Regions from separate parts of the Buttiauxella ferragutiae genome, predicted to be linked through region 3. Evidence: predicted binding sites of a transcription regulator. Region 3 holds the regulator's gene; each other region holds the start of a gene.
What was found. The regulator PurR, encoded in region 3, represses purine synthesis genes. The targets are predictions, from matches to a motif close to CANGCAAACGTTTGCNTG.
Positions count from the first base shown of each region.

Region 1: the regulator PurR is predicted to act here: its motif matches at 2,442-2,459, upstream of MNO13_RS22755 (NCS2 family permease).
Region 2: the regulator PurR is predicted to act here: its motif matches at 7,450-7,467, upstream of purH (bifunctional phosphoribosylaminoimidazolecarboxamide formyltransferase/IMP cyclohydrolase).

Region 1 is NZ_CP093332.1:4,940,328-4,950,669, reverse strand. It holds gene MNO13_RS22775 (YjcB family protein) at 1-256, opposite strand, end outside; gene soxS (superoxide response transcriptional regulator SoxS) at 409-732, opposite strand; gene soxR (redox-sensitive transcriptional activator SoxR) at 804-1,259, shown strand; gene MNO13_RS22760 (glutathione S-transferase family protein) at 1,557-2,219, shown strand; gene MNO13_RS22755 (NCS2 family permease) at 2,599-3,948, shown strand; gene MNO13_RS22750 (Na+/H+ antiporter) at 4,208-5,854, shown strand; gene MNO13_RS22745 (YopT-type cysteine protease domain-containing protein) at 5,900-6,580, opposite strand; gene MNO13_RS22740 (LysR family transcriptional regulator) at 6,771-7,652, opposite strand; gene MNO13_RS22735 (CidA/LrgA family protein) at 7,756-8,181, shown strand; gene MNO13_RS22730 (LrgB family protein) at 8,174-8,863, shown strand; gene MNO13_RS22725 (polysaccharide export protein) at 9,362-10,342, shown strand, end outside.
Region 2 is NZ_CP093332.1:5,009,925-5,020,266, reverse strand. It holds gene nudC (NAD(+) diphosphatase) at 26-799, shown strand; gene hemE (uroporphyrinogen decarboxylase) at 834-1,898, shown strand; gene nfi (deoxyribonuclease V) at 1,908-2,579, shown strand; gene MNO13_RS23050 (YjaG family protein) at 2,623-3,213, shown strand; gene hupA (nucleoid-associated protein HU-alpha) at 3,400-3,672, shown strand; gene MNO13_RS23040 (DUF1481 domain-containing protein) at 3,687-4,385, shown strand; gene purD (phosphoribosylamine--glycine ligase) at 4,432-5,724, opposite strand; gene purH (bifunctional phosphoribosylaminoimidazolecarboxamide formyltransferase/IMP cyclohydrolase) at 5,742-7,331, opposite strand; rRNA gene MNO13_RS23025 (16S ribosomal RNA) at 7,942-9,481, shown strand; tRNA gene MNO13_RS23020 (tRNA-Ile) at 9,551-9,627, shown strand; tRNA gene MNO13_RS23015 (tRNA-Ala) at 9,742-9,817, shown strand; rRNA gene MNO13_RS23010 (23S ribosomal RNA) at 10,025-10,342, shown strand, end outside.
Region 3 is NZ_CP093332.1:2,479,587-2,489,928, reverse strand. It holds gene MNO13_RS11460 (TetR/AcrR family transcriptional regulator) at 1-25, shown strand, start outside; gene nemA (alkene reductase) at 81-1,178, shown strand; gene gloA (lactoylglutathione lyase) at 1,386-1,793, shown strand; gene rnt (ribonuclease T) at 1,888-2,541, shown strand; gene MNO13_RS11440 (Grx4 family monothiol glutaredoxin) at 2,591-2,935, opposite strand; gene MNO13_RS11435 (C40 family peptidase) at 3,298-4,152, shown strand; gene sodB (superoxide dismutase [Fe]) at 4,284-4,865, shown strand; gene cydH (cytochrome bd-I oxidase subunit CydH) at 4,919-5,008, opposite strand; gene purR (HTH-type transcriptional repressor PurR) at 5,304-6,329, shown strand; gene punR (DNA-binding transcriptional activator PunR) at 6,368-7,279, opposite strand; gene punC (purine nucleoside transporter PunC) at 7,395-8,588, shown strand; gene cfa (cyclopropane fatty acyl phospholipid synthase) at 8,887-10,035, shown strand; gene MNO13_RS11405 (PTS sugar transporter subunit IIC) at 10,221-10,342, shown strand, end outside.

The sequences.
Region 1 (10,342 bases), 2.5 Mb from region 3:
GTGGGGTGTGGCTTGAGATCTCAATCATAATGTCTTTAAACGATTCCCAGATAACCGGGAAGTCGGCCAATGTCAGGCCCAATAAACCGGTCGCAAACCACAATGAAGCCGCGATGCCCAGGCCACTGCTGATCGCGGCTAAAAACGCGTAATCAGATTTGCGAAATTGAATATTCAACGTGCTGGCTAAAAACATCAAAACCGCACTGACTAAAGGCCAGCGCATTAGCAAAACGCTGGTTGTGATTGCCGCCATGAATCTGTGCCTCGGAACGAAAATGTAAGAGAATTCCTGTTTCACAGGATTTGTGAACTATATCACAATCGTTCTTTTAATAGCCACTTGAGCAGCACATTTTCTGTTCCGTTTTTTCGATGAACTCAGGTACAAATATTTAGCGGACAGCGTCAGGCGTGATGGCGATAGTCGGTTGGTGTGCGGTCAAACTCACGGCGGAAAACGCGTGAAAAAGTCTGCTGAGACACGTAACCGTAATCCATCGCGATATCGAAAATCGGGCGCTGAGTGTTGCGTAACTCTTTCGCCGCCATCAGTAGTCGGCGCTGACGAATGTATTCACCCAACGTCTGGCGTTTCACGGTACGGAACATCCTTTGTAGATACCATTTTGAATAACCAGATTTTTTTGCCACAGCGTCAATGCTCAGCGGCTGATCAATGTGATCGTCAATCCATTCAGTCAATGTTTGAATAATATCCTGGTGTGCCATAAACCATCCCCATAGCCGGATTTGTTGGCAGCGAGTATAATTCCTCAAGTTAACTTGAGGTAAAGAGCAAAATGGAAAAGAAATCACCGCGCTTTAAATCATTACTGAGTCCGGGAGAAGTGGCGAAGCGTAGCGGCGTCGCCGTGTCTGCGTTGCACTTCTATGAGAGCAAAGGGTTAATCAAAAGCGTACGAAATAGCGGCAACCAACGGCGCTACACGCGTGATGTGCTGCGAAACGTGGCGATTATTAAGATTGCCCAGCGCATTGGTATTCCACTGGCGACGATTGGTGAAGAATTTGGTGTGCTGCCTGATGGGCATAAAATTAATAAAAACGACTGGAAAAAGATGTCGTCACAATGGCGTGAAGAGCTGGAGCGGCGCATTCATACATTAACCGCATTGCGGGATGAACTGGATGGCTGCATCGGTTGCGGCTGTTTATCGGGTGCCGATTGTCCATTGCGCAATCCTGGCGATAAACTCGGTGAGCAGGGGACGGGCGCGCGTCTTCTTGAGGATTAACACTGGCGTGAAGCGATGGAATGGCAGGCAAAACTAAAGCGCCCAACTTCGGCGCTTTAGTTTGTTCCCGGTCTTTGTCTTTCGATCTATCCCGCTTTTCGCAAGGAGGGTTTCCCCCGACATCAGCGTCCCTCAATCACACATTCTCAGGAGGTTCCGGATTGCGCTGACAACTTAATTGTAGATCCCTTCGGCCAGGTTTCAAGGTGATTTGCATCTTTTTTGTACAGTTCTAATACTTCACTTTTTGCTCATTTACCTATAGTTAACTCATCTTGTTAAACAGAAGGTTGACTCATGCTTATCGTCCATCACCTCAATAACTCCCGCTCGCAGCGTATTTTATGGATGCTTGAAGAACTGCAAGTGCCGTACCAGATTGTTCGCTATCAGCGCGAACCGACCATGCTGGCACCTGAGTCATTAAAATCTGTGCACCCGTTAGGGAAGTCGCCAGTGGTGGAAGATAATGGCAATATTCTCGCCGAGTCAGGGGCAATCATTGAATATCTGCAAGAAACCTACGATTTAGAAAGCCGCTTCAAACCGATTTCCAGCCAGGAAAAACTGCGTTATCGCTTTTGGCTGCATTACGCCGAAGGATCGTTAATGCCATTGCTAATGATGAAACTGGTTTTCGGCAGCCTGGGAAAAGAGCCTGTTCCGTGGTTACTGCGTCCGGTTGGTAATCTACTGGGGCAAGGTGTGCAAAAGGCCTATCTGAATAAACAGATTATGACCCATGCGCGTTATCTCGAAGATTCGCTACAAAAAAATCCGTGGTTTGCAGGCCAGGCGTTTAGTGCGGCAGATATACAGATGAGTTTCCCGGTTATCGCGTTGCTCTCTCGCGGCGGCATCAACGATTTACCGAATCTCCAGAATTGGCACAGTAAAGTGCAAATGCGCCCTGCCTGGCAGAGAGCAATTCAGCAAGGTGGGCCGTTCGAAATCCCTTAATTCCTTCTATCGAAAAATCCTATGAGTCAGGAAAATATATAACCAGTATCTTGCATCATTGTTGCTAAATTGCGCATTGACGATAACGTTTGCGCACGAGGTGGCGATAATTTCGCCTGCTAACGCTTTTTTCCGCAAAAAGCGGCAAAGTTCGGTTGAAAATCCATGTAAGAAGGCCGGATAATCGTTTGCCTTAATTTTGACGCTCAGTTTGTATGCGCGGAGTTAAACGTTTGCTTTTTTTGTGACGCCCCTTTTTTGTCGCAAACGCAGCACAGGGATCAATTCGTATTCTTTAAGAATTTGAACGTTTAATTGGCAGCGGTCTGCCAACCACGCATACCAACGTAATCATAAAAATCTCAGGGGATTTTTCACTATGTCTAATCATTCTCCGCGTGCAACCGGCGGTCTCGATGCCTGGTTCAAAATATCTGCACGTGGCAGTACCGTTCGTCAGGAAGTGGTGGCGGGTTTAACCACTTTCCTCGCGATGGTGTACTCCGTGATCGTCGTGCCGGGCATGCTCGGTAAAGCAGGTTTCCCTCCTGCGGCGGTCTTTGTGGCAACTTGCCTGGTCGCCGGTGTTGGCTCTTTGGTGATGGGCCTGTGGGCAAACCTGCCGCTGGCCATTGGTTGCGCTATTTCACTGACTGCCTTTACCGCATTTAGCCTGGTATTAGGTCAACACATCAGTGTGCCTGTTGCTCTGGGTGCTGTTTTCCTGATGGGTGTGCTGTTTACTATCATCTCTGCAACCGGCATTCGTAGCTGGATTTTGCGTAACTTACCGATGGGTGTTGCGCATGGCACGGGTATTGGTATCGGCTTGTTCCTGCTGCTGATTGCGGCAAACGGTGTCGGCCTGGTTATCAAAAACCCGCTGGATGGCTTGCCCGTTGCGCTGGGCCATTTCGCCAGCTTCCCGGTCATCATGTCTTTGATTGGCCTGGCGGTCATCATCGGTCTGGAAAAGCTGAAAGTCCCTGGCGGCATTCTGCTGACCATCATCGGTATTTCTATTTTTGGCCTGATTTTCGATCCAACCGTGCATTTCTCTGGCATCTTCGCGATGCCATCGCTGAAAGATGAAGCGGGCAATTCACTGATTGGTAGCCTGGATATTATGGGCGCGCTGAATCCAGTGGTGTTACCGAGCGTTCTGGCGTTGGTGATGACGGCGGTATTCGATGCAACCGGCACCATCCGTGCTGTCGCGGGCCAGGCAAATCTGCTGGATAAAGACGGTCAAATCATTGATGGCGGTAAAGCACTGACTACCGACTCCCTGAGCTCCGTGTTCTCAGGCCTGGTGGGTGCAGCGCCAGCGGCCGTTTACATCGAGTCTGCGGCAGGTACTGCGGCGGGCGGTAAAACCGGTCTGACAGCCATCACCGTCGGCGTGCTGTTCCTGCTGATTCTGTTCCTTTCTCCGCTCTCTTATCTGGTTCCTGCTTACGCCACCGCTCCGGCGCTGATGTATGTGGGTCTGCTGATGCTGAGCAACGTGGCAAAAATCGACTTCGCTGATTTCGTTGATGCCATGGCTGGCCTGATCACTGCGGTATTCATCGTGCTGACCTGTAACATCGTTACCGGCATCATGATTGGCTTTGCATCGCTGGTCATTGGCCGCGTTGTTTCTGGTGAATGGCGCAAGCTGAACATCGGTACCGTGGCTATCGCAATCGCCTTAGTCGCATTCTATGCCGGCGGTTGGGCAATTTAATTTTACTCGTCATACTTCAAGCTGCAGGGTTGTTGGCTGCACTCGCGAACCCCAGTCACTTACTTTAGTAAGCTCCTGGGGATTCGCTCTCTTGCCGCCTACCTGCAACTCGAATTATTTAGAGCAAAAACTCTGAATACTCCTTTCAAAACCAATCAAATCTTTTCCTGTTTCCTTCCTGTGTAAAAAGTTGTTTTACTATTGGGTATAACAACATCCTGCAAAAAGGGTTTCACAAAACACTGCGACTAAGGAAAGCATGGAAATCTTCTTTACTATTCTCATCATGACCCTTGTGGTTTCGCTCTCTGGTGTGGCTACACGTATGCTGCCGTTCCAGATCCCGCTTCCGTTAATGCAAATTGCGATAGGTGCCGTGCTTGCCTGGCCTCACTTCGGTTTGCATGTTGATTTCAATCCGGAACTCTTTCTGGTGCTGTTTATTCCACCATTGCTGTTTGCCGATGGCTGGAAAACACCGACCAACGAATTTCTTCGTCACGGGAGGGAAATCATTGGCCTGGCGCTGGTTCTGGTGCTGGTCACTGTGGTTGGCATTGGCTTCCTGATTTACTACCTGGTGCCAGGCATTCCGCTACTTCCGGCATTTGCTCTGGCGGCGGTGCTTTCACCGACCGATGCCGTGGCGCTTTCCGGTATCGTCGGAGAAGGGCGCATTCCTAAAAAAATTATGGGGATATTGCAGGGCGAAGCGCTGATGAACGACGCATCCGGCCTGGTATCGTTAAAAATGGCCGTCGCGGTGGCGGTTGGGTCGATGGTCTTTAGCGTCGGCGGAGCGACCTTCGAGTTCTTCAAAGTGGCGATTGGCGGCCTGCTGGCGGGGATTGCCGTCAGTTGGCTGTACGGAAAATCACTGCGCCTGATGAGCCGCTGGAGCGGTGATGAACCCGCCACGCAAATCCTGCTGCTGTTACTGCTGCCGTTTGCTTCTTACCTGATTGCTGAACACATTGGCGTTTCCGGCATCCTGGCCGCCGTGGCCGCCGGTATGACGATCACCCGTTCTGGTGTGTTGCGCAGTGCTCCACTGGCGATGCGCCTGCGTGCCAATAGCGTCTGGGCGATGCTCGAGTTTGTGTTCAACGGCATGGTGTTCTTGCTGCTGGGCCTGCAATTACCAGACATCATGAAAACGTCGATTGCTGCCGCAAACGCCGATCCGAACGTCGAATTGTGGATGCTATTTGTTGACATCGGGCTTATCTATTTTGCCCTCATCGGCTTACGTTTCTTGTGGCTGTGGACCATGAAACGCCTCAGCTTGCGCTTTATGAAAAAACGCCCGCTGGAGTTCGGTTCCTTTTCCACGCGCGAGCTGTGTATTGCTTCGTTCGCCGGTGTACGCGGGGCAATTACGCTTGCTGGTGTGCTTTCCATCCCGCTGTTACTCGGTAATGGCACGCCATTCCCGGCACGTTATGAGCTTATTTTCTTGTCGGCTGGGGTGATTTTATTCTCGCTGTTAGTCGGGGTGATCATGCTGCCGATTCTGCTGCGCAATGTCGAAGTCCCTGACAAATCGATGGCGCGCCAGGAAGAGCGTATTGCCCGTGCCGCCACGGCTGAAGTGGCGATCACCGCCATTGAGAAAATGGAAGAACGCCTGCAATCTGATGTCAACGAGAACATTGACGATCAGTTGCTCAAAGAGGTGAGCTCACGCGTGATAGGGAACTTGCGCCGCCGTGCTGATGGGCGAAATGATATGGAAAGTAGCGAGCTTGAAGAGAACCTTGAGCGCCGCTTCCGTCTGGCCGCGTTACGTTCCGAACGCGCCGAGCTTTATCATTTACGCGCGACGCAGAAAATCAGCAACGACACTTTAATGAAGCTGCTGCACGATCTCGATTTGCTCGAAGCGCTATTGGTCGAGCAGCAATAATTTTCCCGGTTCCTCTCCCTCAGCAGGGGGAGAGGATGAAGAGCGTTAATTTAAGGCATAGCGCTCAATCGAGATAAGAAAGTACTTATTATAATATTGAGAAAAGAGATGCGTCAGAAATGTAGCCATTCCCTCACAACGCCCTTGTTCATAAGGGTAAGTTACCTCTCCATAATTAGGGTCAAACAATTTTATTTTGCCCTGTTCCTGGCGTATTGCTAATGAGTGTCCACCCCCAGCTCTTTTAATAGACAAATGATAACCAAACCCTTGTTCTATATTATTTAATATTCCAGTGCTGATTTCTTCAGCAGTATTTGTTGGGGAGACTCTATTCTCATTAATAAAATTCACATTATTATTCTTGAGAATAGTATGAAGTACCGTTTTCATCGCCGCCATGTTGCCAACTTTGCTTAATTGCTCCTGGTAATTCACGATGCCACGGACTAAGCCTTTCCCCCTTTCGCCTGCGATATACGGCTTGAATGTCTCCCAGATTTTACCCGCCATCAGGTATGTTCCCGCCAGTCCCAGACAAACCCCGCCTTCTACACCATATTCAGTCACGTAGCCTTTACTGTCATGATTATTACCAATCCATGCTCCCTGTCTTTTAGAGGGGTCCGCATGTCCCCATTTATTTTTCACGATATAATCATTTTGACTATAGTGGTTATACTTTCCACCAGTCCGGGAGATCAGTTGTATGGAAGCACTTCTCATGTTAATTCCTTTTATACGATGAATTGTAGTCATTCAGTGTTTTGGCCGATGTTACGTAATTGAAATATCGATTTCTTAAGGTGGATCAATAAAATCTCTATATCAGAGCTTTCTTGTAACAATATAACTACGGACATATAATCCACATTGGATTTTATATCCGTAAATAATTGATGCTATTTACTCTGTTCTAAACCGGCCAAAACTCCTTACAACACGAAATCCACGCCTGCGCACTTTGCGAAATATAAACCCCTTCACGCCAAATCATCGCCAGTTGCCACGTCAAATCGCTGTTTAACGGCAGCCACATCAAGGTGTTTTTATCCAGCTTCTGGCAAATCGTTTCTGGCAAAATCGCAATTCCAACACCCGCTTGTACCATCGCGGCAAGGAAATCCCATTGCCCGCTACGCACCGCGATACGCGGCGTAAATCCATGCTCCTGAAACAGCTGAATGAGCTGGCGGCTCAGGGCGAAATCTTCGTTGTAGATAAGCAGCGGATGCGCGGCAAGTTCAATAGGGTCGATGCTGGTGCGCGTCGTCCACGGGCCAGATCGTGGCACCAGAACGCACAGCGGATTCTGGATCAACGGCAGCGTGGAAAAGGTATGTTCGTCATCAACGGGTAGCGCGGTCATGGCTAAATCCAGCTCGCCATTAAGCACCGCCTGTTGCACCGTCAAACCCCCGAATTCGGAAATCTTCAGCTCGACGCCAGGGTAGCGCTGGCGGTACAGGCTAATTGGCCCTGCCATCAACATGCCGACCATCGGGGGAATACCAAGGCGCAGTACACCTTTATTGAGATGATTAATATCACCAAGTTCGGCTTCCAACTGGCGAAACTCCGCCAAAATTGCCAAACCGTGCTGATAAACCACCTCACCGGTGTCGGTGAGTAACAGCTTGCGGCCATCGCGAATCAGCAGCGTGCAGCCCAGTTCATCTTCGAGATTGCGCAGCATTTTACTGATGGTCGGCTGAGTGACGAACATCTTCTGGGCAGCGCGGGTAAAACTTTGCTGGCGAACCACCTCAACAAAATAACGCAGTGTCCTGATGTCCATAACTATTCCCGTTGACTATACCTCTGATGATTTTAATTCATTTCTTTCAATGGAGTTGGCTAACTATAATCGCCACCTGATCTTTTTTTGGAGTGTGGCTCTCATGGCCGTGGCGTTACGTGAATTTACGCCAGTTTTTTTTCGCCGTATTCAGGTGCCAGTACAAGTGGCGCTATACGCGGGATTGTTTATTTTTGCCCAACAGTTGGTGGAATGGTGGCATTTGCCGCTGCCTGCGAACCTGGTAGGAATGCTGTTACTGCTGGCGTTAATCGTTTTCCGCGTGGTGCCCCTGAAATGGGTACGGGCAGGTTCTCGCTGGTTGCTGGCCGAAATGTTGTTGTTCTTCGTCCCCGCCGTGGTCGCGGTGGTGAATTACGCCGAACTACTAATGGTCGACGGCTGGCGCATTTTCCTGGTGATTGCTATCAGCACCACGCTGGTACTCGGTACTACTGCGCTGGTGGTGGATAAAGTCTATCGTTTTGAACTGGCGCGAGAAGCCCGCAGGCAGGCACGCGGTGAATAATTTCCAGCTAAGCATGCTGTGTCTGGTTATCACGCTCGGGCTCTATTTTGCGAATAAAAAACTCTATCGCCGTTTCCGAAAGTTGCCATTAATGCCGCTGGTATTAACGCCATTACTGCTGGTGGCGATGCTCATTTTTGGCCACATCTCCTATCAAAATTACATGGGTGAAGCGCACTGGCTATTGTGGCTACTTGGCCCGGCGACCATCGCTTTTGCGGTGCCGGTTTATGACAATCTCAGGGTGATTAAACGCCACTGGATGTCACTCACAGCCGGCGTTATCACCGCAACGGTGGTGGCTGTCACTAGTTCAGTCTGGCTGGCACGCTTATTTACCCTTTCCGACGAAATTCAGCGCAGCCTGGCTGTGCGCTCGATTACCACGCCTTTTGCATTAGCCGCTGCCAAACCGCTTGGCGGGCAACCAGAACTGGTGGCGTTATTTGTGGTGGTGACAGGCGTATTTGGTATGGCTGTGGGAGACGTGTTGTTTTTGCGCCTTGCTATTCGTGAAGGAATGGCAAAGGGTGCTGGTTTTGGTGCAGCGTCACATGGCGCAGGTACCGCTCGCTCCTACGAATTGGGTCCGCAGGAAGGCGTGGTAGCAAGCCTGGTGATGATGTTTTCCGGCGTAGTGATGGTGTTGATCGCACCTTTGGTCGGTTGGCTGATGTTTTAAACACTTTCCCCACTTTGCTTGAGGGAGAGGGCATTACCTCTTTCCCCACTTTGCTTGAGGGAGAGGGCATTACCTCTTTCCCCACTTTGCTTAAGGGAGAGGGCATTACCTCTTTCCTCCCTCTCCCTCAGGGAGAGGGCCGGGGTGAGGGCGGTATGAACGTTATCCCCATCAGTTCTTTCTCAATCTAATGCAATATCATGTTGCTTATCGTTATTTTATTTGGCTATTAACTCAGCAAAGATAATTCTCTTGTTTATTTTTTTTCTGACGCGTAGGGAATAATTTCTTCTGCAGAAGTATTAATCGGGCACTACTGTCACGGGTTATTAATAAAGTTTAATATATCATTAATAAATGGCATGTTGACAGTGCAGGTCTTAATGTTTATTCATGAGTGTGCGGACTGAATATTTTTATGGCATCTAAGGTAATTAGATGTCATTTAAGTTTTGTCGTTTAGTTAGTCATATGCCTATTCCCTTTGTTGTGGATATAATGAAAAAAATAATATTAATTAAACCAGTGATTTTTTCACTGCTTTCCCTCATGAGTGGCTGCACGATAATTCCTGGCACTCATCTGGATGTTTCCAGTAAAAACATGGTTAAAGAGCACGGCACTGCGGTAGATATCAACTCATTGGTGAATATTTACCCGATATCGCCAAAGCTTACCTCTTCGCTGCTGACGCCAAAAATCACTGCCCAGGCCAACCCCGAACTTGAGAAGCTCATTCAGCAATACCATTACCGGATTGGTGTGGGCGATATACTGATGGTGACAGTCTGGGATCATCCGGAATTAACGACCCCTGCCGGGCAATATCGTAGCGCCAGTGACACAGGGAACTGGGTACAAGCTAATGGGACGATTTTTTATCCCTATGCGGGGAAAATTCATGTCGATGGAAAAACATTAGAAGATGTGCGTCAAACGTTAACGGAAAAACTCGCACCGTGGATTGAATCCCCGCAGGTTGATGTTAGCGTCGCCAATTTTCGTTCTCAAAAAGCCTATATTACCGGTGAAGTCACAAATTCCGGGCAACAAGCGATTACCAATGTTCCTCTGACAATTATCGATGCACTCAATAACGCCGGTGGGTTAACCGAGTTTGCTGACTGGAATCACGCGGTATTAAGCCGGGCAGGTCAAAAAGAAATGATCTCGCTAAAAGCATTGTTGAAATCAGGAGACCTGACGCAAAACAGGTTATTACTCGCCGGAGATATTCTTTATGTCCCACGCAATGACGAGCTGAAAGTTTTTGTGATGGGTGAAGTCAATAAACAAACCATGCTTAAAATGGACAGTAGCGGCATGACGCTGACAGAAGCGCTGGGACGAGCAGAAGGCATTAATCAAATGACTTCAGATGCGACAGGTATTTTCGTCATTCGCGCCCAAAGCAATAATCAATCTGACCATAAAATTGCCAATATTTACCAACTGGATGCCTCCGATGCCAGCGCTCTT
Region 2 (10,342 bases), 2.5 Mb from region 3:
CGAACTCGGGGATGTGCACCAGGTTATGGAACGTGTAATTCAAAAGTTAGATCAAGGCTGGTTTATCGTCAGTCATGAGCAAAAATTGTGGTTACCAAAAGGTGAACTACCTCACGGAGCAGCGCAAGAATTCCAGCTTGATGGTGCGATGGGGATGCCCATCGGTGAGTGGGAAAATGAGCCGGTATGGCTGGTGCGGCAAAATCGCCGTGCGGATATGGGCTCTGTTCGTCAGGTCATTGACCAGGATGTGGGGTTGTTCCAGCTCGCCGGGCGTGGTGTGCAACTGGCGGAGTTCTATCGCTCGCACAAATTCTGCGGTTATTGCGGCCATGAGATGCACGTCAGCAAAACCGAATGGGCGATGCTGTGCAGCCATTGCCGCGAACGCTACTACCCGCAAATCTCACCGTGCATCATTGTGGCTATTCGCCGCGATGACCATATCCTGCTTGCCCAACACACGCGCCATCGCAACGGGATTTACACGGTATTGGCTGGGTTTGTTGAAGTCGGGGAAACCCTTGAACAAGCGGTGACACGGGAAGTCATGGAAGAAAGCAGTATCCGCGTGAAGAATTTACGCTATGTGACGTCGCAGCCGTGGCCGTTCCCGCAATCGCTGATGACCGCATTCATGGCGGAATATCACAGCGGTGAGATTGAAATCGACCCGAAAGAGTTACTTGATGCAGGTTGGTATCGCTACGATCAATTGCCATTATTGCCTCCGCCAGGCACGGTGGCGCGCCGTTTGATTGAAGATACTGTCGCCCTGTGTCGCGCGGAATATGAGTGATAAACTGGCGGCATACAGCCAAAGGAAATTAAACATGACTGAACTGAAGAACGATCGTTACCTACGGGCGCTGCAACGCCAGCCTGTAGATACCACGCCAGTATGGATGATGAGGCAGGCGGGTCGTTACTTGCCAGAATATAAAGCGACGCGTGCCCAGGCCGGCGATTTTATGTCACTGTGCAAAAACGCTGAGTTGGCTTGCGAAGTGACTCTGCAACCGCTGCGTCGCTACAAGCTTGATGCAGCGATCCTCTTCTCTGACATCCTCACCGTGCCTGATGCGATGGGGCTTGGTCTCTATTTTGAAGCGGGTGAAGGCCCACGTTTTCGCGCACCGATTACCAGCCGCGCCGATGTTGAAAAACTGCCCATTCCTGATCCAGAAGATGAACTGGGTTATGTGATGAATGCAGTGCGTACCATTCGCCGTGAGCTAAAAGGCGAAGTACCGTTGATTGGTTTTACCGGCAGCCCGTGGACGTTGGCGACTTATATGGTTGAAGGTGGTAGCAGCAAAGCCTTTACCGTTATCAAAAAGATGATGTATGCCGACCCGCAAGCGCTGCATCTTCTGCTCGACAAGCTGGCGCAAAGCGTCACGCTGTATCTGAATGCGCAAATCAAAGCGGGTGCGCAGTCGGTGATGATTTTCGATACCTGGGGCGGCGTGTTGACCGGGCGTGATTATCAGCAGTTCTCGCTGTATTACATGCATAAGATCATTGATGGCCTGCTGCGTGAAAACGAAGGTCGTCGTGTGCCGGTGACGATGTTTACCAAAGGCGGCGGCCAGTGGCTGGAAGCAATGGCTGAAACCGGCTGTGATGCGCTGGGGTTAGACTGGACGACCGACATTGCCGACGCTCGCCGTCGTGTGGGCCATAAAGTGGCGTTGCAGGGTAATATGGACCCGTCCATGCTGTATGCGCAACCGGCTCGCATTGAAGAAGAAGTGGCGACTATTCTGGCTGGGTTCGGTAAAGGCGAAGGGCATGTCTTTAACCTGGGCCACGGTATTCACCAGGATGTTCCACCAGAACACGCGGGTGCATTTGTCGAAGCGGTGCACCGTTTGTCGAAGCCGTATCACCAGTAAGGATCGGGGATGGATCTTGCAAGCTTGCGCGCACAACAGATCGAACTCGCTTCACAGGTCTGCCGCGAGGATCGCTTTGATCAAGATCCTCCCCGGTTAATCGCCGGGGCTGACGTTGGTTTTGAGCAGGGTGGTGATGTGACACGAGCCGCAATCGTACTGTTGAAATATCCTTCCCTCGAGCTGGTTGAATATCAGGTGGCGCGTGTCGCCACCACCATGCCTTATATCCCCGGATTCCTTTCGTTTCGCGAATATCCCGCACTGCTTGCCGCGTGGGAAATGCTATCGCAAAAACCTGACCTGCTGTTTGTCGATGGCCACGGCATTTCGCACCCACGGCGTTTGGGCGTTGCTGCCCATTTTGGCCTACTGGTGGATGTGCCGACGATTGGCGTTGCCAAGAAACGCTTGTGTGGGAAGTTTGACGCGCTCTCTGAAGAACCTGGCGCTTGCCAGTTGCTGACCGACAAAGGTGAAGCGCTTGCCTGGGTGCTGCGCAGTAAAAAGCGCTGCAACCCGCTGTTTGTCTCAACAGGCCATCGTGTCAGCCTTGATACCGCGTTGTTATGGGTTAATCGTTGCCTGGCAGGTTACCGTTTACCCGAGCCGACTCGCTGGGCGGATGCCGTAGCTTCGGGGCGTCCGGCTTTCACTCGGTGGCAAGCAATTCAAGGGTGATTAAGGTAAACTGCCGCTAATATTCCGTCTTTGAGACATCGTTATGTTACAAAACCCAATCCATCTGCGCCTTGAGAAACTGGAAAGCTGGCAGCATGTCACTTTCATGGCTTCTTTATGCGAACGTATGTACCCGAATTACGCCATGTTCTGCCAGCAGACCGAATTTGGTGATCCTCAACTGTATCGCCGCATTCTCGATTTGATTTGGGAAACATTGACGGTCAAAGATGCGAAAGTTAACTTTGATAGCCAACTCGAGAAATTCGAAGAAGGTATTCCAGTTGCTGATGACTACGATATTTACGGTGTTTATCCGGCAATCGATGCTTGCGTTGCGCTGAGTGAATTACTTCATTCACGTCTTTCAGGGGAAACGCTGGAACACGCAATTGAAGTCAGCAAGGCATCAATTACGACTGTTGCTATGTTAGAAATGACCCAGGCTGGTCGCGAAATGACCGACGAAGAACTGAAAGAAAACCCTGCTGTTGAAGAGGAATGGGACATTCAGTGGGAGATTTTCCGTCTGTTGGCTGACTGCGAAGAACGTGATATTGAGTTGATCAAAGGGCTTCGCTCGGACCTGCGCGAGGCGGGTAGCAGCAATATTGGTATAATTTTTCAGCAGTAAGACAGCAAAACGTGACTTACAGTCCGAATTGTCACCCCTGAAGGCTTCCAATTAGCCCCCCGTCTGGTCTACATTTGTGGGGCGAAAAATAGTGGCTATCGGTGCGTGTATGCAGGAGAGTGCTTTTTTGGCATTTCCGTCGCACTCGATGCTTAGCAAGCGATAAACACATTGTAAGGATAACTTATGAACAAGACTCAACTGATTGATGTAATTGCTGACAAGGCTGACCTGTCTAAAGTACAGGCTAAAGCTGCTCTGGAATCCACTCTGGCTGCAATTACTGAGTCTCTGAAAGAAGGTGATGCTGTACAACTGGTTGGTTTCGGTACCTTCAAGGTAAACCACCGTGCTGAGCGCACTGGCCGCAACCCGCAAACCGGTAATGAAATCAAAATCGCCGCAGCTAACGTGCCGGCATTTGTTTCAGGCAAAGCACTGAAAGACGCTGTTAAGTAAGTTAACAAGTGTCAGTGAACAGTTTTAGCAGGGGGGCGTTTACGCCCCTTTTGTTTGTCTGGCGTCCTTTGGCCGTTCTGACAGGCACATTGCTGTTAATGGCATGCAGCAGCAAACCTCCTCTCCCGCCATTTACCGCGAGCGGCTATATTGCCGATCAAGGTGTTGTGCGCATTTGGCGTAAAGACAACAGTGATGATGACACTATCCGCATGCTTACGGCGTTTAGCCCGAGGCAGAAGGGTGCAACCACCACCAGTGATTACCGTTGGCAGGGTGAGCAACTCATTTCGATTGAAATGACGATTTTGAGTCAGCCGTCAGAGCACGTAAAAGTGCGTTTTGACGATCACGGCGAACTGAGCTTTATGCAGCGCGAAGTAGACGGTCAAAAGCAGCAGCTCTCTAACGACCAAATCGCCTTGTATCAATATCAGGCGAGCCAGATGAAAGCCACAAGTGAAGCATTGCGTACTGGGCGTGTTGTTTTGCGACAAGGGCGCTGGCACAGCAATGGTACAGTGACGACCTGTGAAGGCGAGACAATCGAACCCAATCTCGATAGCGCGGCGCTAAGCCATATTGCGAATCGACAACGTCACTCATCGATGGATGTCAGCATTGCGTGGCTGGAAGCACCAGAAGGTTCACAACTATTACTGGTGGCGAATCAGGACTTCTGTAGCTGGCAACCGAAGCCTGCGAAATTCTAGATAAAAAAACCGCCACGCGGGCGGTCTTTCAGGAGCACTTCGAGTCTTATTTCGCGTTTTCACGCTCAATGGCACGATAACCAATGTCTGAGCGGCTAAAACTGCCATCCCAGTGGATATCCTTCATTAACTCATAAGCTCGCTGCTGCGCTTGTGCGACGGTATCGCCTAATGCGGTCACGCACAGAACGCGACCACCATTAGTCACCACCATATCGTCTTCACGCAATTTGGTTCCGGCGTGGAATACTTTGCCGTCTGCGACTTCTTCAAGTGGCAGACCGTGAATCACATCACCGTGACGGTAATCGGCAGGGTAGCCGCCAGCCGCCATCACTACACCCAGAGATGGGCGCTCGTCCCACTTCGATGTTGTCACGTCCAGCTTGCCATCACATGCGGCGAGGCACAGCTCAACCAGGTCTGATTGTAGGCGCAGCATAATAGGCTGGGTTTCAGGGTCGCCAAAGCGGCAGTTAAACTCGATAACCTTTGGGTTACCTTGCTTGTCGATCATCAGCCCGGCATACAGGAAACCGGTATAGGTATTCCCTTCAGCTGCCATGCCGCGCACGGTCGGCCAGATAACCAGATCCATAGCACGCTGGTGGACTTCATCAGTCACGACCGGAGCCGGGGAGTACGCACCCATACCGCCAGTATTCGGGCCGCTATCGCCATCGCCAACACGCTTATGATCCTGGCTGGTGGCCATTGGTAACACGTTTTCGCCGTCTACCATGACAATGAAGCTGGCTTCTTCGCCATCAAGGAACTCTTCCACCACGATACGGTGGCCGGCATCACCAAATGCGTTACCCGCCAGCATATCGTTAACGGCGGCTTCTGCTTCTTCCAGCGTCATAGCGACAATCACGCCTTTACCTGCGGCCAGGCCATCGGCCTTAATCACAATCGGTGCACCTTTTTCACGGACGTAGGCCAGAGCAGGCTCCACTTCGGTGAAGTTCTGGTATTCAGCAGTTGGGATTTTATGGCGAGCCAGGAAATCCTTGGTAAAGGCTTTAGAGCCTTCTAACTGCGCGGCACCTTGGGTTGGGCCAAAGATTTTCAGACCAGCGGCACGGAAGGCATCAACCACGCCAATCACCAGTGGTGCTTCCGGGCCAACAATCGTCAGGTCGATTTTTTCATTTTGCGCAAAACTCAACAGAGCAGGAATGTCCGTCGGGTTAATCGCCACGTTCTGCAAAGCAGGTTCCAGAGCTGTACCGGCATTGCCTGGTGCAACGAATACCGTGCGTACCAATGGCGACTGTGACGCTTTCCAGGCCAGCGCATGTTCGCGCCCACCATTACCTATCACTAATACTTTCATTTATAGATGCTCCAGGATTAATGGCGGAAGTGGCGCATGTCTGTGAAGATCATCGCGATCCCATGTTCGTCAGCGGCGGCAATCACTTCGTCATCGCGGATCGAGCCGCCAGGCTGGATAACACAGCTCACGCCAACTGCCGCTGCGGCATCAATACCGTCACGGAATGGGAAGAAGGCATCAGACGCCATTGCTGAACCTTTCACTTCCAGGCCTTCATCGCTTGCTTTGATACCGGCGATTTTGGCGGAGTAAACACGGCTCATCTGGCCCGCACCTATACCGATAGTCATATTCTCGCGGGCATAGACAATCGCGTTGGACTTCACGAACTTCGCCACCTTCCAGCAGAACAACGCATCACGTAGTTCTTGCTCTGTCGGCTGGCGCTTGCTGACAACACGCAGGTCTGCGGCCGTCACCATACCCAGATCGCGATCCTGTACTAACACACCGCCGTTAACGCGTTTGAAATCCAGACCCGGAACACGCTGCTGCCACTGGCCGCAAGTCAGAACGCGAACGTTTTGTTTAGCGGAAGTAATCTTCAGCGCTTCAACGCTTGCTGACGGGGCAATAATCACTTCGACAAACTGGCGAGAGATAATCGCCTGCGCGGTTTCGGCATCCAGTTCACGGTTGAACGCGATGATGCCGCCGAATGCGGAAGTTGGGTCGGTTTTATAGGCGCGGTCGTATGCATCAAATAAGGAATCGCTGACAGCCACGCCGCAAGGGTTGGCGTGCTTCACGATTACGCAGGCAGGCTCGCTGAACTCTTTCACACATTCCAGTGCTGCATCGGTATCAGCAATGTTGTTATAAGAGAGCGCTTTGCCCTGAACTTGTGTCGCGGTGGCAACCGACGCTTCTTTAATTTCTTCTTCTATATAGAAGGCGGCTTGCTGGTGGCTGTTTTCACCGTAGCGCATATCCTGCTTCTTAATGAAGTTCAGGTTCATCGTGCGAGGGAAGCGACCGGAAGGATCTTTGCTTTCGCCATGATAGGCAGGAACCATGCTACCGAAGTAGTTGGCGATCATGCTGTCGTAAGCGGCGGTGTGCTCGAAAGCCTTAATCGCCAAATCGAAACGAGTCTCGAGCGTCAGGGATCCTTCGTTAGCATCCAGCTCGCTAATGATCGCTTCGTAGTCACTGCTCTTTACTACGATTGCGACATCTTTATGGTTCTTCGCCGCCGAGCGCACCATGGTTGGGCCGCCGATATCAATATTCTCTACCGCATCTTCCAGAGAGCAACCTTCGCGGGCAACAGTCTGGGCGAATGGATAGAGGTTGACGACAACCATATCAATCGGGGAGATAGCGTGTTGTTCCATGATGGCATCATCCTGGCCGCGACGACCCAGAATGCCGCCGTGGACTTTTGGATGCAGGGTTTTGACACGTCCATCCATCATCTCCGGGAAACCGGTGTAGTCAGAGACTTCGGTTACCGGCAGGCCAGCTTTAGCCAGCAGATGAGCGGTTCCGCCAGTGGACAGCAGCTCCACGCCACGTTGGGAGAGCGCCTGGGCGAATTCGACGATACCGGCTTTGTCAGAAACACTGAGCAGAGCGCGGCGTACAGGACGACGTTGTTGCATGGTTTGATCCCTTAGCTTTGGTTCGCATATAGAAGAGCGTTAGCTGAATTTTAGTTATTTTCCCTAAAACTCAGCTAACGCCCCAAAACGGGGTGTCCTTTTAATGCGGGGGCATTGTAGCGAAAACGTTTGCGTCACGCTCGCAAAATTTGGGACTTCATCACAATTGTGGATAACTTTGTGCACAACTGCGTATAAGGCGGGGTTTTGCTGGGGATTGCAGCAGTCAGTCAAATTACTGCATATTTAGGCTTGCAGCCTCAGCAGAACTCCCTATAATGCGCCTCCATCGACACGGAACATGTGAACAACATCACAGAGTAACGGCGGCGATGAGAGTCAAATATCCTGAAATTAAGGGTTGACTCTGAAAGAGGAAAGCGTAATATACGCCACCTCGAGTTAGCAAGCGAAAGCGCCTAACTCACTGCTCTTTAACAATTTATCAGACAATCTGTGTGGGCACTCGCAGGATTGATATCTCAGATACCTTCGGGTATCAAAAAAATATCAAGTCTTGAAGAGTGACCAAGCAGTAATTCATTTAGTTGAATTATTACGAAAGTTAATTTTTGAGCACCGCTTCACGAGTTGAAGCAAATCAAGCTTTTAATTGAAGAGTTTGATCATGGCTCAGATTGAACGCTGGCGGCAGGCCTAACACATGCAAGTCGAGCGGTAGCACAGGGAGCTTGCTCCTGGGTGACGAGCGGCGGACGGGTGAGTAATGTCTGGGAAACTGCCTGATGGAGGGGGATAACTACTGGAAACGGTAGCTAATACCGCATAACGTCTTCGGACCAAAGAGGGGGACCTTCGGGCCTCTTGCCATCAGATGTGCCCAGATGGGATTAGCTAGTAGGTGAGGTAATGGCTCACCTAGGCGACGATCCCTAGCTGGTCTGAGAGGATGACCAGCCACACTGGAACTGAGACACGGTCCAGACTCCTACGGGAGGCAGCAGTGGGGAATATTGCACAATGGGCGCAAGCCTGATGCAGCCATGCCGCGTGTATGAAGAAGGCCTTCGGGTTGTAAAGTACTTTCAGCGAGGAGGAAGGCGTTAAGGTTAATAACCTTGGCGATTGACGTTACTCGCAGAAGAAGCACCGGCTAACTCCGTGCCAGCAGCCGCGGTAATACGGAGGGTGCAAGCGTTAATCGGAATTACTGGGCGTAAAGCGCACGCAGGCGGTCTGTCAAGTCGGATGTGAAATCCCCGGGCTCAACCTGGGAACTGCATTCGAAACTGGCAGGCTAGAGTCTTGTAGAGGGGGGTAGAATTCCAGGTGTAGCGGTGAAATGCGTAGAGATCTGGAGGAATACCGGTGGCGAAGGCGGCCCCCTGGACAAAGACTGACGCTCAGGTGCGAAAGCGTGGGGAGCAAACAGGATTAGATACCCTGGTAGTCCACGCCGTAAACGATGTCGACTTGGAGGTTGTTCCCTTGAGGAGTGGCTTCCGGAGCTAACGCGTTAAGTCGACCGCCTGGGGAGTACGGCCGCAAGGTTAAAACTCAAATGAATTGACGGGGGCCCGCACAAGCGGTGGAGCATGTGGTTTAATTCGATGCAACGCGAAGAACCTTACCTACTCTTGACATCCAGAGAATTTGCTAGAGATAGCTTAGTGCCTTCGGGAACTCTGAGACAGGTGCTGCATGGCTGTCGTCAGCTCGTGTTGTGAAATGTTGGGTTAAGTCCCGCAACGAGCGCAACCCTTATCCTTTGTTGCCAGCGGTTCGGCCGGGAACTCAAAGGAGACTGCCAGTGATAAACTGGAGGAAGGTGGGGATGACGTCAAGTCATCATGGCCCTTACGAGTAGGGCTACACACGTGCTACAATGGCGCATACAAAGAGAAGCGACCTCGCGAGAGCAAGCGGACCTCATAAAGTGCGTCGTAGTCCGGATCGGAGTCTGCAACTCGACTCCGTGAAGTCGGAATCGCTAGTAATCGTAGATCAGAATGCTACGGTGAATACGTTCCCGGGCCTTGTACACACCGCCCGTCACACCATGGGAGTGGGTTGCAAAAGAAGTAGGTAGCTTAACCTTCGGGAGGGCGCTTACCACTTTGTGATTCATGACTGGGGTGAAGTCGTAACAAGGTAACCGTAGGGGAACCTGCGGTTGGATCACCTCCTTACCTAATAGATACGAACTTGCGTAGTGCTCACACAGATTGTCTGATAGAAAACGAGCAGTAAAACCTTATAGGCTTGTAGCTCAGGTGGTTAGAGCGCACCCCTGATAAGGGTGAGGTCGGTGGTTCAAGTCCACTCAGGCCTACCAAACTTCTCTCCATGCTGTGTTGCGACCCCGCTCACATACTTTAGTATGCTTCGCGGTGACGCGCCTTGCCTGATGAGAAGTTAAAGGTAAATCAAAAGGTTTTACGAAATCGATGGGGCTATAGCTCAGCTGGGAGAGCGCCTGCCTTGCACGCAGGAGGTCAGCGGTTCGATCCCGCTTAGCTCCACCATCATTTCATGCTCACCCAATACTTCTAAGTGTACTGTTTAACAGTGTGCTGAGAAGTATTTGCTCTTTAAAAATCCGGAACAAGCTGAAAATTGAAACGACATGTCGTCTCATTCCTCCGTAATAAGGAATGGGAATACGATATGTTCGAGTCTCTCAAATTTTCACAACATACGATTGTGTCTTACGAGACATCTTCGGGTTGTGAGGTTAAGCGACTAAGCGTACACGGTGGATGCCCTGGCAGTCAGAGGCGATGAAGGACGTGCTAATCTGCGATAAGCGTCGGTAAGGTGATATGAACCGTTATAACCGACGATTTCCGAATGGGGAAACCCAGTGTGATTCGTCACACTATCGTTAAGTGAATACATAGCTTAACGAAGCGAACCGGGGGAACTGAAACATCTAAGTACCCCGAGGAAAAGAAATCAACCGAGATTCCCCCAGTAGCGGCGAGCGAACGGGGAGCAGCCCAGAGTCTGAATCAGTTTGTGTATTAGTGGAAGCGTCTGGAAAGTCGCAG
Region 3 (10,342 bases):
ATTATTAGCGGAGCCTGTCTCCTGACAGGCTTTTTTATTTACTCAATTACTAGACGACCGGTCTATTCAAAGGATAACCCATGTCAGCAGATAAATTATTTACCCCACTGAAAGTCGGTGCCATTACCACACCAAACCGCATTTTTATGGCGCCATTAACTCGTCTTCGCAGCATTGTGCCTGGCGATATCCCAACCCCATTGATGGGCGAATATTATCGCCAGCGCGCAAGCTCCGGCCTTATCATCAGTGAAGCCACGCAAATTTCTGCGCAAGCTAAAGGTTATGAAGGCGCACCCGGTCTGCACAGCGATGAGCAAATCGCTGCGTGGAAGAAAATCACCGCCGGTGTTCATGCGGCAAAAGGTCGCATTGCGGTACAACTCTGGCACACCGGCCGTATCTCTCACTCCAGCATTCAGCCAGGCCAGCAAGCGCCTGTCGCGCCATCGGCGATTTCTGCCGGTACGCGCACCTCACTGCGGGATGAAAATGGCCACGCCATTCGCGTCGACACCTCTTTGCCACGTGCGCTTGAGCTGAATGAAATCCCGGGCATCGTCAATGATTTCCGTCAGGCGGTAGGTAACGCCCGTGATGCTGGTTTTGACATGGTCGAACTGCACTCCGCGCACGGTTATTTGCTGCACCAGTTCCTGTCACCGACCTCCAACCATCGTACGGACGAATATGGCGGTAGCCGCGAAAACCGTGCGCGTCTGGTACTGGAAGTGGTCGATGCCGTGAGCAAAGAATGGAGTGCCGACCGAATTGGTATCCGCGTCTCGCCAATCGGTTCATTCCAAAACGTGGATAACGGCCCGGATGAAGAAGCCGATGCGTTGTATCTGATTGAAGAATTGAACAAGCGCGGCATCGCTTATCTGCATATGTCAGAGCCTGACTGGGCTGGCGGCAAACCGTATAGCGAAGAGTTCCGTCTGAAAGTGCGTGAACGTTTCAACGGCGTGATCATCGGCGCGGGCGCTTATACCCCAGAGAAAGCGGAGTCGTTAATCGAGAAAGGTTTAATCGACGCTGTCGCTTTTGGCCGCGATTACATCGCCAATCCTGATTTGGTCGAACGCCTGCATCACAATGCCGAACTCAACGCCCAACGTCCTGAAACCTTCTATGGCGGCGGTGCTGAAGGTTATACCGATTACCCAACTTTATAAGACCTGTCGATTGATAGCGGCGTGAATTCGCCGCTATACTTACCCTCACATTTAGAAATTAACCCTTTAATTTTACCCAAATAATTCTAGTTGTGGCCAGGCGGCAAGCTCAGGAATCCCCGGGAGCTTACTTGAGTAAATGACTGGGGTGAGTGAGTGCAGCCAACACCGTCACAACTTGAAGAATGAAGGGGAAAAGAGGAATTTATGCGCTTACTTCATACCATGCTGCGCGTTGGCGATCTGCAACGCTCTATCAATTTTTACACCAACGTACTGGGCATGACCCTGCTGCGTACCAGTGAAAACCCAGAATATAAATACTCTTTGGCGTTTGTTGGCTACGGCCCGGAAACCGAAGAAGCCGTTATCGAACTGACTTATAACTGGGGTACCGAGAGCTACGATCTGGGCAACGCCTACGGCCATATCGCATTGAGCGTTGATAATGCCGCCGAAGCTTGCGAGCGTATTCGCAACAACGGTGGCAATGTAACCCGTGAAGCTGGCCCGGTAAAAGGCGGCTCCACCGTTATCGCTTTCGTTGAAGATCCAGACGGCTACAAAATCGAGCTCATCGAGAGCAAAGATGCGGGTAAAGGCCTGGGTAACTAATACTCAACTAACGGGCGGTAAACCTGCCCGTTAGCTTCCCTTCTTAAAATTTGCCATAATGCGCGCTGCTTTTTCCCCGTATTAAGAGATCCTGATGTCTGACAACACGCAACTGCAAGGCCTGTGTGACCGCTTTCGTGGTTTTTATCCGGTAGTCATTGACGTTGAAACCGCTGGGTTTAACGCGAAAACCGATGCTTTACTGGAAGTCGCTGCCATCACCTTAAAGATGGATCTGGACGGCTGGTTAATGCCTGATGAAACCCTGCATTTCCATGTCGAACCTTTCGAAGGCGCTATCCTTCAGCCTGAAGCGCTGGCCTTCAATGGTATTGACCCGCACAACCCGTTGCGTGGTGCCGTCAGTGAATATGACGCGCTACATGCGATTTTTAAGATGGTGCGCAAAGGCATCAAAGACAGTGGGTGTAACCGTGCAATTATGGTGGCGCACAATGCCACCTTTGATCACAGCTTTATGATGGCCGCGGCAGAACGCGCGTCATTAAAACGTAACCCTTTTCATCCGTTTGTCACCTTTGATACCGCCGCACTGAGCGGACTGGCATTAGGCCAAACGGTGCTGGCGAAAGCGTGTATTGCTGCTGGTATGCCGTTTGATAGCAGCCAGGCGCACTCTGCACTTTATGATACCGAGCAAACCGCGCAGCTATTTTGCGAGATAGTGAATCGCTGGAAGCGTTTAGGTGGCTGGCCGCTGCCACTCCCTGCAGACCCCGAATCGTGAGCATAAAAAAAGCGACCTTAACGGTCGCTTTTTAATAACTAACAGCAAATTACTCTGCGTCTGGCTCTTCAGATTTATGCTTAGCAGCAGATTCTTTAATCAGCGCCTGCAATTCACCACGTTGATACATCTCAATGATGATGTCGCAACCGCCAACCAGCTCGCCATCAACCCACAATTGTGGGAAAGTCGGCCAGTTGGCATATTTTGGCAACTCAGCACGGATGTCCGGGTTCTGCAAAATATCAACGTAGGCGAAACGCTCACCACAGGCAGACAGCGCCTGCACAGCCTGGGCTGAGAAACCACAGCTAGGCAGTTTCGGGGAACCTTTCATATAAAGAAGGATTGGGTTTTCAGTAATCTGTTGTTGGATTTTTTCAATAGTGCTCATTGCTTGCTTCCTCAAACCTGGTCTCGGCAGTAGCCTGCCATTGTAGCGATCGATACCCTCTCCAGAAAACACCAATTTTTGCAGGGTTTCTGTGTACTACGCGATGGAGGGATAACATGTCTCAAGAATAACACTTTTCCGGTAGCTGCAAATCAGGAATTAACCCTATCCCTGATCAATAAATCACCTTATGACCTTAAGTTTGATGATTTTTTTTGCGACTGGTTACGAAACAGCACGACGATAGGTAAAAGGTTGTTAACTTTATCTCACTTAATAGATTAGAATCGGCGGGTTTCGCAAAATCATACACGGGCATGATGGTAATTATCATGCATTCATTTTAACCAGGGGATTGTCGAGTGGCGCGGATAACAAAAATTTCTATCACGCTCTGTGCTCTGCTATTTACCTTGCCGTATACACCATTGACGCAGGCGTCTGAGCACGCTCGTCCCGTGGCGGCGCATAAAGCGCACGTTGTGAAAAGCACAACCAAGAGCACAGAAAAGAGCAGTAAGAGTAAAGATAAAACCACTACCGCCAGCAAGAAAACCAACACCACCTCCAAAACAACCAGCAAGAAAAAAGAAACCACTGCCTCAACGAGTAAAACCGCTAAAAACTCCAGCAGTGCTAAAACAAAAAATCTTGCCAGTAAAGACCGCAAAAAATCCTCTCAGCTCGCGAAAGTCCAGCCTGTTGCTCTCACCGAAAAATGCAGTAAACCTCGTAAAGGTTATAAAACGCATTGCGTGAAAGTCAAAGCAGAGCAACCAACGACGATTGCCGCTGCGCATAAAGTCCGGGTGCAAAAAGCACAGAAAACGGCGATGAACAAATTGATGGGCCAGATTGGCAAACCGTATCGCTGGGGTGGGACTTCACCGCGTACCGGTTTCGATTGCAGCGGTCTGGTTTATTACGCCTATAAAGATTTGGTGAAGTTCCGTATTCCACGCACTGCTAACGAAATGTATCACCTGCGTGATGCCTCTTCGGTGGATCGTGGTGAGCTGGAAACAGGTGACCTGGTATTCTTCCGTACACAAGGTCGCGGCACTGCGGATCACGTAGGCGTGTATGTAGGCAACGGTAAGTTCATTCAGTCTCCACGTTCTGGCAGGGATATCCAAATCACTTCCTTGAGCGAAGATTACTGGCAACGCCACTATGTTGGCGCTAAACGTGTCATGACTTCCAAAACCATTCGTTAAAAATTCGTCGAAAATCTGCGCCTGCCCTTCATTGGGCAGGCGTGTTCCTCTTTTGCTTACCCTTTCAATTTGTTACCCTAAACCCGCACTAAAAGTGTTGTCTAGATGTAAACAATAATAAGGAGTTAGCAATGTCGTTCGAACTACCTGCACTACCGTATGCAAAAGATGCTTTAGCACCGCATATCTCCGCCGAAACCCTGGAATACCATTACGGTAAACACCATCAAACCTATGTCACTAACCTGAATAATCTGGTTAAAGGCAGCGCGTTTGAGGGTAAAACCCTCGAAGAGATCGTTCGTACTTCCGAAGGTGGCGTATTTAACAACGCCGCTCAGGTCTGGAACCACACTTTCTACTGGAACTGCCTGGCACCAAATGCTGGCGGCGAGCCAACTGGCGAACTGCTGGAAGCCATCAATAAATCTTTTGGTAGCTTCGCTGAGTTCAAGCAGCAATTTACTGATGCTGCTATCAAGAACTTCGGTGCTGGCTGGACATGGCTGGTTAAACAGGAAGATGGCGCATTAGCGATTGTTTCTACCTCTAACGCTGGCACCCCACTGACGACTGCAGCTAAACCGCTGTTGACTGTGGATGTGTGGGAACATGCGTACTACATCGACTACCGCAATGCTCGTGCTGGCTACCTTGAGCATTTCTGGGCGCTGGTGAACTGGGCATTTGTTGCGAAGAATTTAGCAGCTTAATGCAAAAGTAAATGGGCCGCGATTTGCGGCCCATCTTGATCAAAGCGTAAAAATCAGTGCAGTACGGCAGTTAGTGCGCCGAAAACAATCAAAGCCAAAACAATTACCGTCGTCGTGATTGAAAATTTCAAATCGGTGCTCATCATTAAACTCCTTTTATATCCATACAATCGATGTGTCAGGGTGATTTTCCCACAACCAGAGATAAAAATCCTCCAGGTTTTAATCTGATATCAATTTTCCCTCTTCCACTTTTCGCCTGGATAGGCCAAAATCCCTCGCTAATTTGTTGCGTATCGTCAATTCAATGCCCTCCTCCCGTTTTATGTCGCAATCCCGGCATACCTGCAACCATCATGTTGCCTGTGGAGTCAGCGTACGCAAACGTTTAACATAATAGCAATCAAGGGTTTACGATATAGCCCGGAGTGAATTTTAATGGCGACAATCAAGGACGTGGCGAAGCGCGCAAACGTTTCCACTACAACCGTATCACATGTGATTAACAAAACCCGTTTTGTGGCGGAAGAAACGCGCAATGCGGTGTGGGCAGCAATTAAAGAATTGCACTACTCGCCAAGCGCCGTAGCACGAAGCCTGAAAGTTAATCACACCAAAACGATTGGTCTGCTTGCCACTTCCAGTGAAGCACCCTATTTCGCCGAGATAATCGAAGCGGTGGAAAATAGCTGCTTTGAAAAAGGCTACACCCTGATTTTGGGCAACGCGCACAACAACTTTGAAAAGCAGCGCGCTTACTTATCGATGATGGCACAAAAGCGAGTCGATGGCCTGTTAGTGATGTGCTCTGAATATCCTGAATCATTGCTCACCATGCTTGAAGAGTACCGTCACATCCCTATGGTGGTGATGGACTGGGGCGAGGCTCGTGCCGATTTCACCGACTCCGTGGTCGATAACGCTTTCCACGGCGGTTATCTTGCTGGACGTTATTTGATTGAACGCGGCCACCGCGAAATTGGCGCCATTCCCGGGCAAATGGAACGTAACACCGGTGGCGGCCGCCACGCAGGCTTTATGAAAGCACTGGAAGAAGCGGGAATTTCCATTCCGGAAAACTGGATTGTTCAGGGTGACTTTGAACCTGAATCAGGTTACCGCGCCATGCAGCAGATCATCGGCCAGTCTCATCGCCCAACAGCGGTATTCTGTGGCGGCGACATTATGGCGATGGGTGCTATTTGCGCTGCTGATGAAATGGGGCTGCGCGTGCCGCAGGATATTTCCGTTATCGGTTACGACAACGTGCGCAACGCGCGTTACTTCTCACCGGCATTGACCACCATCCACCAGCCGAAAGATTCGCTAGGGGAAACGGCGTTTAATATGCTGCTGGATAGAATCGTCAACAAACGCGAAGAGTCGCAGTCGATTGAGGTTCACCCGCGTCTGATTGAACGCCGCTCTGTGGCTGATGGCCCGTTTCGCGATTATCGCCGCTAAGTGTGTGTCGGATGTCGCGCAAGCGACATCCAGCAGACTTACAGCGGCTCCTGTAGCCACTCCTGATTCATCGTGTCACTATCGCCTAAGTAATCCAACAGCCAGGCCAACGCTGGCGATGCATCGTTTTGCTGCCATGTCAGGCAACATGCCGCGTCAGGGAATGGATTATCCAGCGTTAATTCGCGCCATTTCCCTGAAGCAACCCACGGTTTGGCAATATGTAACGGCACCATGCCGATACACAACCCCGCGCTCAAGCAATCCGAACCGGACGCCCAATCAGGCACTACCACGCGGCGCTGGTTATCTAACAGCCAGGTAATTCGTTTTGGTAATGAACGCGAAGTATCTTCCAGAACTAGCGATGGCCAGGCACGCAGGTCATCATCGCTTAACGTCCCATCGCACTGTGCCAGTGGGTGCGAGGAAGCCACCACGCAACGCCAGCTCAACGTTCCCATATCACGGAAGGCATAACGCCCCCCAACCGGAATCGCCTGAGTCGCGCCAATCGCCACTTCTACGCGTCCATCCGCCAGCGCATCCCACACGCCGTTGAACACTTCCTGAAAGATACGTAATTCGATATCAGGAAAATGGCGATAGAAATCCAGCACCAGTTGCCGCGTTCGCTCCGGTTTTACAATGTTATCAACTGCAATCGCCAGGTGACCACGCCATCCATTGGCGATCTGTTGGCACTGTTGCCGTGTCGTCATCATTTTTTTGATAACAGAGCGGCCTTCTTTGAGAAAAAAGACGCCAGCAGGGGTTAATTCAACATCCCGATGACGACGTTCGAATAGCGGAACGGCTAACCAATCTTCGAGTTGCCGCACCGTATAACTAATGGCAGACGGAACGCGGTGCAACTCTTGTGCTGCACCGCTGAAGCTGCCATTGCGCGCTACCGCATCGATGACTTCCAGCGAGTATTCTGACCACATTTCTTTGCTCACAAATTTTTTGAACGCAACCTACAAATATTAGCGTTTCACAAGCGTAATTGCACTCCGTACACTCTCGCGGCGATTAACCTGCAAGATAAAACAAGAGAAAATTATGCAACCATCAAAAGGATTTCTTATCTGGCTGGCCGGATTAAGTGTGCTGGGGTTCCTCGCCACAGACATGTATCTGCCTGCTTTCGCTGCCATTCAGCAAGATTTACAGACCGACGCCTCTGCCGTCAGTGCCAGCCTGAGTCTGTTCCTTGCCGGCTTTGCGTTTGCCCAGTTGATGTGGGGTCCATTGTCAGACCACTTCGGTCGTAAACCGGTATTACTGGCGGGTTTAAGCCTGTTCGCCATCGGTTGTATCGGCATGCTGTGGGTTGAAAGCGCCACCGCGCTACTGGTACTGCGTTTTGTTCAGGCGGTTGGCGTCTGTTCTGCGGCCGTCAGTTGGCAAGCTTTGGTGACCGATTACTATCCGGCGAATCGCGCTAACCGTATTTTCGCCACCATTATGCCACTGGTTGGCTTGTCTCCGGCGTTGGCACCGCTGCTCGGTAGCTGGATTTTGACTCACTTTGACTGGCAGGCGATTTTCGCTACCCTGTTTGCCATCACGCTGGTGCTGATGATCCCGACTTTACGTCTGAAACCCCGCACTCAGCATCATCCGCAAACCGAAGATAATAAAGTCAGCTTTACCTCTTTGCTGCGCTCACGCGTGTACAGCGGGAACGTATTGATTTATGCCGCCTGCTCCGCCAGCTTCTTTGCCTGGCTGACCGGTTCGCCATTCATTCTTAACGATATGGGTTATAGCCCGGCGGTTATTGGCCTGAGTTATGTGCCGCAAACCATCGCCTTCTTGATTGGCGGCTACGGCTGCCGTAGCGCGCTGCAAAAATGGCAAGGCAAGCAAATGTTGCCATGGTTACTTGCGCTCTACACCCTGAGCATTTTCGGTACCTGGGGTGTGGCGGTCAGCGGCCATGCCAGCCTCACGCTGCTATTGATTCCATTCTGCGTGATGGCGATTGCTAATGGTGCGATTTACCCGATCGTCGTTGCTTCAGCCTTGTTGCCATTCCCACAGGCCACCGGTAAAGCAGCTGCATTGCAAAATACGCTGCAATTAGGTTTGTGCTTCCTGGCAAGTTTGATGGTGTCATGGTTGGTCGCAACCCCGTTGTTGACCACCACCAGCGTCATGTTGGTGACCATCGTCTTAGCCATGTTGGGCTACTTGCTGCAACGCCGTAGTCATGTCAAAGTCTGGCAACCTGCTGAATCCGATGCACATTAATGTATCGTTTGCGTGACAGCAATGTAGTTAGCTTGCTAACAATATTTCATTGAATCACCGCCTGGGCGAGCCTATACTTATTTACGGCTTGACCGTCAGCACAATAATAATGACGTTTTGACGGGAGCCTTTGTGCTCCCGTTTGTTGTTTTAGAAGCTTTTTTTGTGGGCTCTCGCCCCCCTTTCTCTGTTCTACGTCGGATATCAGGCTCGCGGTATTTTCCGTGACATTTCTCACATGCCCAAAATAGCGTCTACGCTGTTTTAAGGTTCCTCTCACAATGGTGATGGAGAAGCTATGAGTTCATCGTGTATAGAAGAAGTCAGCATAAGAAATAACCCGTGGTATCGAATCGTGAGCGAAATGCTCACGCAGGCTGGCGTGGAAATTAACGGCCCGCGCCCTTTCGATATCCAGGTTAAGCATCCCGATTTTTTTAAGCGCGTGCTGCAAGAAGGCACCCTCGGGCTGGGTGAAAGCTATATGGACGGCTGGTGGGACTGCGAACGGCTGGATATATTTTTCAATAACACCATCCGTGCCGGACTTGAGAATCAACTCCCCCGCCATTTAAAAGACACCCTGCGCATTGCTGCAGCCCGAATATTAAATCTGCAATCCAAAAAACGCGCCTGGATTGTCGGTAAAGAACATTATGATCTTGGCAACGACTTATTTAGCCGGATGCTCGATGAACATATGCAATATTCCTGCGGCTACTGGAAATCAGCCACTACCCTTAGCGATGCGCAGAATGCCAAACTGAAAATGATCTGCGATAAGTTGCATCTTGAGCCAGGTATGACGCTGCTGGATATCGGCTGCGGCTGGGGTGGGCTTGCGGAATATGCCGCACGGCATTATGGGGCCGTGGTTCATGGCGTGACCATTTCTGCCGAGCAGCAGAAAATGGCTCAGGAACGTTGTCTCGGGCTGGACGTGACTATCTTGCTGCAAGATTATCGCGATTTAGAAATGCAGTTTGACCGCATTGTTTCAGTTGGCATGTTTGAACACGTCGGGCCGAAAAACTATGCCACCTATTTCAATGTGGTTGACCGCAACCTGAAACCAGAGGGTATTTTCCTGCTGCACACTATTGGTTCGAATAAAACCGATAACTGCGTTGACCCGTGGATAGACAAATACATTTTCCCGAACGGTTGCCTGCCGTCCGTGTGCCAGATTGCCGATGCCAATGAAGGCCATTTCGTGATGGAAGACTGGCATAACTTTGGTGCCGACTACGATAAAACGTTAATGGCATGGCACGAGCGTTTCCAGAATACCTGGCCGGAATTTGCCAGTAACTATTCAGAACGATTCAAACGGATGTTTAGTTATTACCTTAATGCGTGTGCCGGAGCCTTCCGCGCCCGCGATATTCAGCTGTGGCAAATCGTCTTTAGCCGCGGCATCGAACACGGCTTACGCGTCCCGCACTGATTTAATGCCCCGGCTAGTCCGGGGTTTAGCATTTTCTTAACAAATCGTGAACTTCTTCACGTTTCCAGCTCTCCTTTCCTCACGAGTTTGATCTCGCTAACACTTATCTCTTTATTCAATGGAAACCGGTTTCCCTGTTGTTTCACAATCAATCCACTTACCCCGACAATAACAAGGATACCGCCATGAGCATGTACCAAAAAATGGTCAATGTGATTGAGCAAAAAGTCACTCCCATGGCCGGAGCGATGGGCTCTCAGCGCCATGTCATCGCCATCCGCGACGGCTTTATCTCTGCCCTACCGTT